2 regions of the Streptomyces sp. NPDC048389 genome follow, and region 1 is predicted to be linked to the other one. Evidence: riboswitches for the same ligand, from Rfam matches in the RefSeq annotation. Region 1 holds a riboswitch; the other holds the start of a gene.
The links. Region 1 has a riboswitch for S-adenosylmethionine ahead of thrC (threonine synthase). Riboswitches for the same ligand answer to the same signal wherever they lie in the genome.

Region 2: it holds a riboswitch for S-adenosylmethionine, as region 1 does, so the genes downstream of both, AB0903_RS18035 (aminotransferase class V-fold PLP-dependent enzyme) here and thrC (threonine synthase) in region 1, are expected to answer to the same signal.

Annotation. Positions count from the first base shown of each region.
Region 1 is NZ_JBEZKP010000009.1:143,997-148,503, reverse strand. Features, by position in the region: gene AB0903_RS09925 (trehalose-6-phosphate synthase) at 1-483, opposite strand, end outside; gene AB0903_RS09920 (hypothetical protein) at 903-1,190, opposite strand; gene AB0903_RS09915 (glucosyl-3-phosphoglycerate synthase) at 1,229-2,197, opposite strand; SAM riboswitch class I at 2,380-2,507, shown strand; gene thrC (threonine synthase) at 2,525-3,832, shown strand; gene AB0903_RS09905 (MoaD/ThiS family protein) at 3,861-4,136, shown strand.
Region 2 is NZ_JBEZKP010000023.1:62,436-66,942, forward strand. Features, by position in the region: gene AB0903_RS18035 (aminotransferase class V-fold PLP-dependent enzyme) at 1-1,388, opposite strand, end outside; SAM riboswitch class IV at 1,580-1,697, opposite strand; gene trpD (anthranilate phosphoribosyltransferase) at 1,774-2,838, opposite strand; gene AB0903_RS18045 (cytochrome bc complex cytochrome b subunit) at 2,993-4,507, opposite strand, start outside.

The DNA of each region.
Region 1 (4,507 bases):
GCGGAGCTCGCGGAGCATCCCGGGCACCAGCGCCAGGTGGTAGTCCTGCACCAGCACCACCGCGTCGTCGGCCGCCTCCGCGGCGAGCGCCTCCGCGAACGCCCGGTTGTAGAGCCGGTACGCGCCCCACTGCCGCCGGAACTCCTGGCCGAAAACGGGCTCCAGGGGCGTCTGGTACAGCATGTGATGCACGAACCACAGCACCGAGTTGGCGATGCCGTTGTACGCGTCGTGGTGGACGGCCGCGGGGATGTCCAGCATCCGCACGCCGGGCTCGCCGAGCCCTCGCCGCACGGCCTCGCGGTCACCGTCGCCGAGGGCCGCGCACACCCACAGCGAGCGGGCGTTCGAGCCGATGGCCGACAGGCCGGAGACGAGTCCCCCACCGCCGCGGCGGGCGTCGAGTTCTCCGTCCTCGTTCAGCGCGTACGAAACTGGGCCGCGGTTGGACGCGACGAGGATCTGGGCTGCGTCGGAGACCATGTGCCGAAACCTAGCCCGTACCGCTGCCCCTCAAACGTGCGTACGTCCGGTTCCGGGCAAGGGGCACGGCGGTCCTCCGCTGAGCCGCCGCACTCCGTACCGGTGCGTCCCTAGAGCTTGCTGTCCCAGTGCCTCACCGGGGCGGCGAAGTCAGGGCCGTTACTGGCGAAGGTCCATACGCCGGTCCGGTTCCTGCCGTCCGCGGTCGGGGAGTACCGGTAGAGCACACCGAGGTCGGCCTTGCCGTCGCCGGTGAAGTCTTCTGCGACTGCCGGTGGGAAGAGCCCGGCTGTTGGGGGCGTGCCGGCGGGAAGAGCCCGGGTGTCGGGGGCGTGGCGGTGGGGCGGGTGGGGTGGCAGAGGTTTAGGGGGCGGTCCCGCCCGGGTGCCGAGGGGCCCGGCGGTCGGTCCGGGCCGGTGTCAGGGGTCCCGGCGGTCGCGGGTGGCCGCGAGGGCGACGAGGCCCGCCGCCGTGAGGCTCAGGGCGATGCCGCCCAGCAGCCACAGTTGTTCCGTCGCGGCGCCGGTGCGCGCCATCCCCACGTGCTGCGACGCCGCCGCGGGGCCCGCCGGTCCGAGGGTCGCGGCGGTCGTGACGGTCGTGACGGCGAGCACGCCGAGCAGACGGGTCAGCCGGTCGTGCGCGGCAAAGGGCGTGGGCCTGCGGTGTCTGCCGCGCGCCGGAGCAAGAAATCCGATAAGTCCCATACGTCAGGAATCTAGGCAAAATGACTGGAATGCTCCGCTTATGCCGCGCGACGCGCCGCGTACTCACCGATCTCGAGCATCGGCGGACGCTCCTCCGTGTCCACCGGGTAGGTCCGGGGGGCGAAGCCGTTCCCGACCCGGTCGAACTGGGTGATCGACGGCCGTACCAAGTGCGGCCGGGACAGCCGCAGTTGCGCGGTGCGGTAGATCGTCGCGGCCATTCTCCCGAGCGCCTGTCCGTCCTGGTGGCGGTGTTTGCGGGTGCCGACGTCGACCTGGGCCAGGGCGTCGAGGCCGACCAGGTTCAGCGAGTCGACCAGCAGGCCCAGCTCCACCCCGTACCCGACCGGGAACGGGAGGCGTTCCAGCAGCGAGCGCCGCGCCGCGTACTCGCCGCCGAGCGGCTGGACGAAGCCGGCCAGCTGCGGCCAGTGCAGATTGAGCAGCGGCCGGGCCACCAGCTCGGTCACCCGTCCGCCCTGGGCGGGCGCCCCGTCGGGGCCGGGGGCGGCGCCACCGCCGAGAGGGCGGTCGTACATGGCCTTGACGAACTGGACCTCCGGCTCGGTCAGCAGCGGTCCGACGATGCCGGAGACGAAGTCGGGCGAGAAGTCGCGCAGGTCCGAGTCGCAGAAGCAGACGATGTCACCGCCGGTCACCAGCAGCGACCGCCACAGCACCTCGCCCTTGCCGGCCACGGCGGGCAGGCCGGGCAGGATCGCGTCGCGGTGCACCACGCGGGCGCCCGCGGCCGCGGCGACCTCGGACGTGCGGTCGCTGGAGGCGGAGTCGACGACGACCAGCTCGTCGACGAGCGGGACGTTCTCCATGAGTTCGCGGCGGATGATCGTGACGATGTCGCCGACCGTCGCTTCCTCGTTCAGCGCGGGAAGCACGACACTGACCGTCGTACCCTGCCTGACCTTGGCGGATATCAGCCGGTCGAGGGAGCGGTCGGACGCGGACCAGGAGCGCCGGCTCAGCCAGCGGGCCACCTCATCGAGCACTTCGCGTCTCCCTCGGCAGTCGACAAACAGGCGGTGAACAGTGGTCGTGTGATCCATCTCGCCGTTCGGACGACTGTCTCAACCGTCCGGGGCTTCGGTTACAGTCTTGAACAACGCGAACGACCCTCGCATCTCGGGGGTCCACGCACACAAACGCCCGGACCGCACGTCCGGAGCCATACCGCTCATCCAGAGGGGCAGAGGGAACGGCCCGTTGAAGCCCCGGCAACCCTCCCGCCGACCGCGAGGTCACGGTGGGGAAGGTGCCAATTCCGTCTTGTGGCGAAATGCGTCACAAGGAAGATGAGGAGAAAGGGCCTCGCCATCATGGCTGCGCAGACCGTCGCAAGCACCTCCGCCACCGCGTCCACCTCAGTGGACCTCGGCCCCGCCACCGCCCTCGCCTGCCGGGAATGCGGACAGCGTTTCGAACTCGGCCCCATCTTCGCGTGTGCGGAGTGTTTCGGGCCGCTCGAAGTCGCATACGACCTCCCGAGCGGCAGCCCCGAAGAGCTGCGGAAGCAGATCGAGGCCGGCCCGGCCAACATCTGGCGCTACGCCCCGCTGCTGCCCGTCCCCGCCGACGTGGCCGACAAGCCGAATCTGAACCCGGGCTGGACCCAGCTCGTCAAGGCCGACAACCTCGCCCGTGAACTGGGTGTCACCGGCGGTCTCTTCATCAAGGACGACTCCGGCAACCCGACGCACTCCTTCAAGGACCGCGTCGTCGCCCAGGCCCTCGAGGCCGCCCGTGCCTTCGGCTTCACCACCCTGTCCTGCTCCTCCACCGGCAACCTCGCGGGCGCGGTCGGCGCCGCCGCCGCGCGGGCCGGGTTCCGTTCCTGCGTGTTCATCCCGCACGACCTGGAGCAGGGCAAGGTCGTCATGGCCGCGGTGTACGGCGGGGAGCTCGTCGGCATCGAGGGCAACTACGACGACGTGAACCGCTTCTGCTCCGAGCTCATCGGCGACCCGCTGGGCGACGGCTGGGGCTTCGTCAACGTCAACCTCCGCCCGTACTACGCCGAGGGCTCCAAGACCCTGGCGTACGAGATCTGCGAGCAGCTCGGCTGGCGGCTGCCGGACCAGCTCGTCGTGCCGATCGCGTCGGGCTCGCAGCTCACGAAGATCGACAAGGGGCTGCAGGAGCTGATCAGGCTCGGACTCGTCGAGGACAGGCCGTACAAGATCTTCGGTGCCCAGGCGGAGGGCTGCTCGCCGGTCTCTGCCGCTTTCAAGGCCGGGCACGACGTGGTGCGCCCCCAGAAGCCGAACACCATCGCCAAGTCGCTGGCCATCGGCAACCCGGCCGACGGACCGTACGTCCTGGACATCGCCCGCCGTACCGGCGGCGCGGTGGAGGACGTGAACGACGAGCAGGTCGTCGACGCGATCAAGCTGCTGGCCCGGACCGAGGGCATCTTCGCCGAGACGGCGGGTGGCGTGACGGTGGGTGTGGCGAAGAAGCTGATCGAGGCGGGCGTCCTCGACCCGACGCTCACCACCGTCGTGCTCAACACCGGCGACGGCCTCAAGACCCTCGACGCGGTCGCGGAGACCTCGCAGGCGACCGCCGTCATCCGCCCGAGCCTGGACGCGTTCCGCGACGCCGGCCTGGCCCGCCACGATCGCTGAGATCCGAGACCCAAGGAAGGCTGCACACATGAGCGTCAACGTCCGCATCCCCACCATCCTCCGTACGTACACGGGCGGGCAGGCCGAGGTCCCGGCGGAGGGCGCGACCCTCGCCGAGGTCATCGCGGACCTCGAGAAGAACCACACCGGTATCGCGGCCCGCGTCCTGGACGACCAGGGCAAGCTGCGCCGGTTCGTCAACGTGTACGTGAACGACGACGACGTCCGGTTCGAGCAGGGTCTGGAGACGGCCACGCCGGAGGGTGCGGGCGTGTCGATCATCCCCGCGGTCGCCGGCGGCTGATCTCTCCCCGGGGATCTCTTGCCAAGGATCTTTCCCCAAGGATTTACCCGCAGTTACCTGATTGCCCCCTCCGCCCGAGAAGCGGAGGGGGCAATTCTGCATGGTTGAGCGCGATAGAGTCTGGGAAGCCCCCTCCGCCGGCCGCGCGTGAATGCCTTCGAGTTCCGTAAGAATGCGGCCAACCTGCGTGATCGAATTGCCACTTAGGTGTCATTTGCCGGGCCCGACTTGCCCCGGAATTCCATGGAATCAGCTGGATCGGTCGTTCGGTCCTGCCCAGATTTCTCGTCCGACTGACCTGTTGCAGAGGGCAGTTGGGCAGATACATTCAGCCGCGGTCGACGCGTTCCGGCGCACACCCCTCCTGCTGG
Region 2 (4,507 bases), on a different contig from region 1:
CCCCGGTCGGGCACGCAACGCCCGTCCTCGGTGCGGTACTTCCACTGCGCGCCGTCGCGGACCAGCTCCTTCACGGCGCCTACGAACCGCTCCACGTGCTCGTCGGGCGTGCCCGCGCCGAAGCTGACGCGGATGGCGTTCAGGGACCTCTCCCCCGGCTCCGTCTCCGGCGCGCCGCACTCGCCGACGTCCTGCGGGTCGCTGCCCAGCAGGGTGCGCACGAGCGGGTGGGCGCAGAACAGGCCGTCGCGTACGCCGATGCCGTACTCGGCGGACAGCGCGGCGGCGAAGTGCGAGCTGTTCCAGCCGTCCACGACGAAGGACAGGACACCGACCCGCGGGGCGTCGTCGCCGAACAACGACAGCACCCTGACCTCGGGCACATCGGCGAGTCCTGTCCGGACCTTCGCGATCAGGTGCTGCTCACGGGCGACCAGGGTGTCGAACCCGGCCTCCGTGAGTGCCTTGCAGGCGGAGGCGATCGAGTAGACGCCGATCACGTTCGGGGAACCCGCCTCGTGCCGTGCGGCGCCGGTGTGCCACTCGACGTCCACTCCTCCGTCGGCCCGCCGTGCCACCGCGCGCGAGGCACCGCCGCCCGCGAGGTACGGCTCCGCCTCCCGCAGCCAGTCCGACCGCCCGGCGAGCACACCGGAACCGAACGGCGCGTACAGCTTGTGCCCGGAGAAGGCGATCCAGTCCACGTCCAGCTCCTCGACGGAGACCGGGTGGTGGGGCGCCAGTTGAGCGGCGTCGAGGACGATACGGGCACCGTGGGCGTGGGCCGCCGCCGCCAGTTCCTTCACCGGCCACAGCTCACCGGTGACGTTCGACGCGCCGGTGACGCACACCAGGGCGGGGCCGTGGGGGTCGCGGTCGGCGAGTGCGTGCTCCAGCGTGCGGACGGCCTCGCCGTGCGTACGCGGCGCGTTCAGGTACGTCACCCGGGCGTCCCGCCACGGCAGCAGCGACGCGTGGTGCTCGGTCTCGAAGACGAACACCCGGCATCCGGCGGGGAGCGCGCCGGCGAGCAGGTTGAGGGAGTCGGTGGTGGAGCGGGTGAAGACGACCTGGTCGTCCTCACGGCACCCGAGGAACTCGTGCACCCGGGTGCGGCTGTTCTCGAACAGGTCGGTGGAGAGCTGCGAGAGGTACCCTGCGCCGCGGTGCACGCTGCCGTAGTACGGGGCGTACGCGGCGACGTCGTCCCAGACGCGCTGGAGCGCCGGGGCGCTGGCCGCGTAGTCGAGGGCGGCATAGGTGACTTCGCCGCCGGTGACGAGCGGGACGGTGACGTCCCGTCCGAGGACCGGCAGCGGGGGACACAGGGACGGGCCGGCGGCGGTGTCGGCGGCAGCGGTCTCGGCGGTGTTCGGGTACGCGGACATGGCGGTATCTCCCGGCGGATGAGGCGAATCGGCTTCAGGAACCCGGATACGGGTGTGCCTCGACGCACGGCGTCCGCCGTGCGGAGGATGGTGAAGAAGGGGCTCGGACGCCCTATCGCATTCGCTTGCTCACGAGGCTGCTCCCTTGAGGACCAGGACCCCGGGGACACGGCGTTCGACGACACCGCGGGGGTCCGCGCTTGCCGCAGACCTTGTTGCCTGCGGCCTGGTCTTCACCCGGGGCACCCCGCCACGGACGGAGGGTTGCCGGACAGCGGGCCGGGGCCGTAGTCGCTGTCACTCATGACCTTGGGAAGCATCCTGCCATACGTCGCGGACAGCGCAAGGGAGAGGTCCGCCATGCGGACCGCTCCCCCGCGGACGGCTACGCGTTGCTGGCCGCCACCCAGCGCTCCAGCGCCGCCCTGGCGTCCCCGGAGTCGATCGACCGGGCGGCGCGCGCGATCCCGGCCGCCAGCTGCTCGTTCAGCGTGCCGTCCGCCTGCTCCAGCGCGGCCAGCGCGGCCGCCGCGTTGAGGAGCACCGCGTCGCGTACGGGACCGGTCTCGCCCGCCAGCAGCCGGCGCGCCACGTCCGCGTTGTACGAGGCGTCCGCGCCGCGCAGCGCCTCGACGGGCACGAGGTCGATGCCGACGTCGCGCGGATCGAAGGTCTCCTCGCGCACGGCGCCGTCCCGGACGACCCACACCCGGGAGGTGGCCGTCGTGGTCAGCTCGTCGAGGCCGTCGTCACCCCGGAAGACCAGGGCGGACGAGCCCCGCTCGGCCAGCACTCCGGCCATGATCGGTGCCATCCTGGCGTCGGCCACGCCGGTGGCCTGGGCCCCGACCCGCGCCGGATTGGTGAGCGGGCCGAGGAAGTTGAACGTCGTGCGGATGCCGAGTTCCTTGCGGGCGGCGGCGACGTGCCGCAGCGCCGGATGGAACTTCACGGCGAAGCAGAAGGTGATGCCCGCCTGCTCGGCCACCTCCGCGACCCGCTGCGGGGTCAGCTCCAGATTGACGCCGAGCTTCTCCAGGACGTCGGACGCGCCGCTCGCGGAGGATGCGGCGCGGTTGCCGTGCTTGACGACCTTGGCACCCGTACCGGCGACCACGATCGCCGACATGGTGGAGATGTTGACGGTCTTCGCACCGTCGCCGCCGGTGCCGACGATGTCGACGCATCTGCCGGGCACCTCGATGAGATTGGCGTGCTCGTACATCGTCCGCACCAGACCGGAGATCTCCTCGACGGTCTCGCCCTTGGCCCGCAGGGCCACCGCGAAACCGGCGATCTGGGCGTCGGTCGCCTCTCCGCTGAGGATCCGGTCCATGGCCCACGCGGTGGCGTCCGCGCCCTGGTCGCGGTTGTCGAGAAGGGCGTTCAGCACGCCGGGCCAGGAGTGTGCCGCCACGCTGTCGCCGCCTGCCGGGGTCACAACGTTCATGGTCCGCTCCTGGGGTCCACAGCTCGGCTCCCCCCACGGCCGCCGGACCGCAGGGGGCGGGATGGGTCCACCCTATCCAGCCCTCGGACACGGCGAAGGGCCCCGTCCATCGAGTGGACGGGGCCCGGCGCCGTGGCGACGTGCGGGTCGGGGATCAGTGGTGGCCGTGGCCGCTGGTGATCTCCTTGTACTCCTCGGTCGTCGGCTTGGGAATCTGGTTGTCCCCGCCGTAGTAGCCCCTGCTGAGCTTGGCGCGCAGCTTCTCGGTGCGCTTGACCTTGCGGCGCACGCCGTTCTCGTCGACCGCCGGGCCGATCTCGGCGGGCTTGTACTGCTCGTGCGCGGTCAGCTTGTGCAGGTCGGCCTGCGACAGCGGCTCGTGGACCTCGACGAACTCACCGTGCGGCAGCCGCTTGATGATGCCGGACTCGCGTCCGTGCAGCACCTTGTCCTTGTCGCGCCGCTGCAGACCCAGGCAGATCCGCTTGGTGATGACGAACGCGAGGACCGGTCCGACGAAGAACGTGATGCGCACGAACCAGGTGATCGCGTTGATCGACAGATGGAAGTGCGTCGCGAAGATGTCGTTTCCGCCACCCAGCAGCATGATCACATAGGCGGTCACCCAGGCGACGCCCAGCGCGGTACGCGTCGGAGCGTTGCGCGGCCGGTCCAGGATGTGGTGCTCGCGCTTGTCACCGGTGATCCACGACTCGATGAACGGGTACACCGCGAGCGCGGCGAGCATCACACCGAAGAGGACCAGCGGGATGAACACGCCCAGGACCAGAGTGTGGCCCCAGAGGTTGATCTCCCAGCCCGGCATCACTCGGACCAGGCCCTCCGCGAAGCCCATGTACCAGTCGGGCTGGGCGCCGGTGGACACCATGTCCGGCCGGTACGGGCCGAGCGCCCACACCGGGTTGATCGTGAACATGCCGGCGATCAGCGCGATGACACCGAAGACCAGGAAGAAGAAGCCTCCGGCCTTGGCCATGTAGACCGGCAGCAGCGGCATGCCGACGACGTTCTTGTTCGTACGTCCGGCGCCCGCGAACTGCGTGTGCTTGTGGTAGAAGACCAGGATCAGGTGGGCCACCACGAGGCCGAGCATGATGCCCGGCAGCAGCAGGATGTGGATCGAGTAGAACCGCGCCACCATGTCGTGGCCGGGGAACTCGCCGCCGAACAGGAACATCGAGATGTAGGTGCCGACGATCGGCGTCGCCAGGATCGCGCCCTGCGTGAAGCGGACACCGGTGCCGGAGAGCAGGTCGTCGGGGAGCGAGTAACCGGTGAAACCGGTGAACATGCCGAGGACGAAGAGCAGGAAACCGAACAGCCAGTTGATCTCACGCGGCTTGCGGAACGCGCCGGTGAAGAACACGCGCATCATGTGCACGAACATCGCGGCGAGGAAGATCAGCGCGGCCCAGTGGTGGATCTGCCGGATGAGCAGACCACCGCGGACGTCGAAGCTGATGTCCAGCGTCGAGGCGTACGCCTCGGTCATGCGGATGCCCTGCATCGGCACGTACGAGCCGTGGTACTCGATCTCGTTCATGCTCGGGTGGAAGAACAGCGTCAGGTACACACCCGTGAGGATGATGATGATGAAGCTGTAGAGCGCGATCTCACCCAGCATGAAGGACCAGTGGTCCGGGAAGAT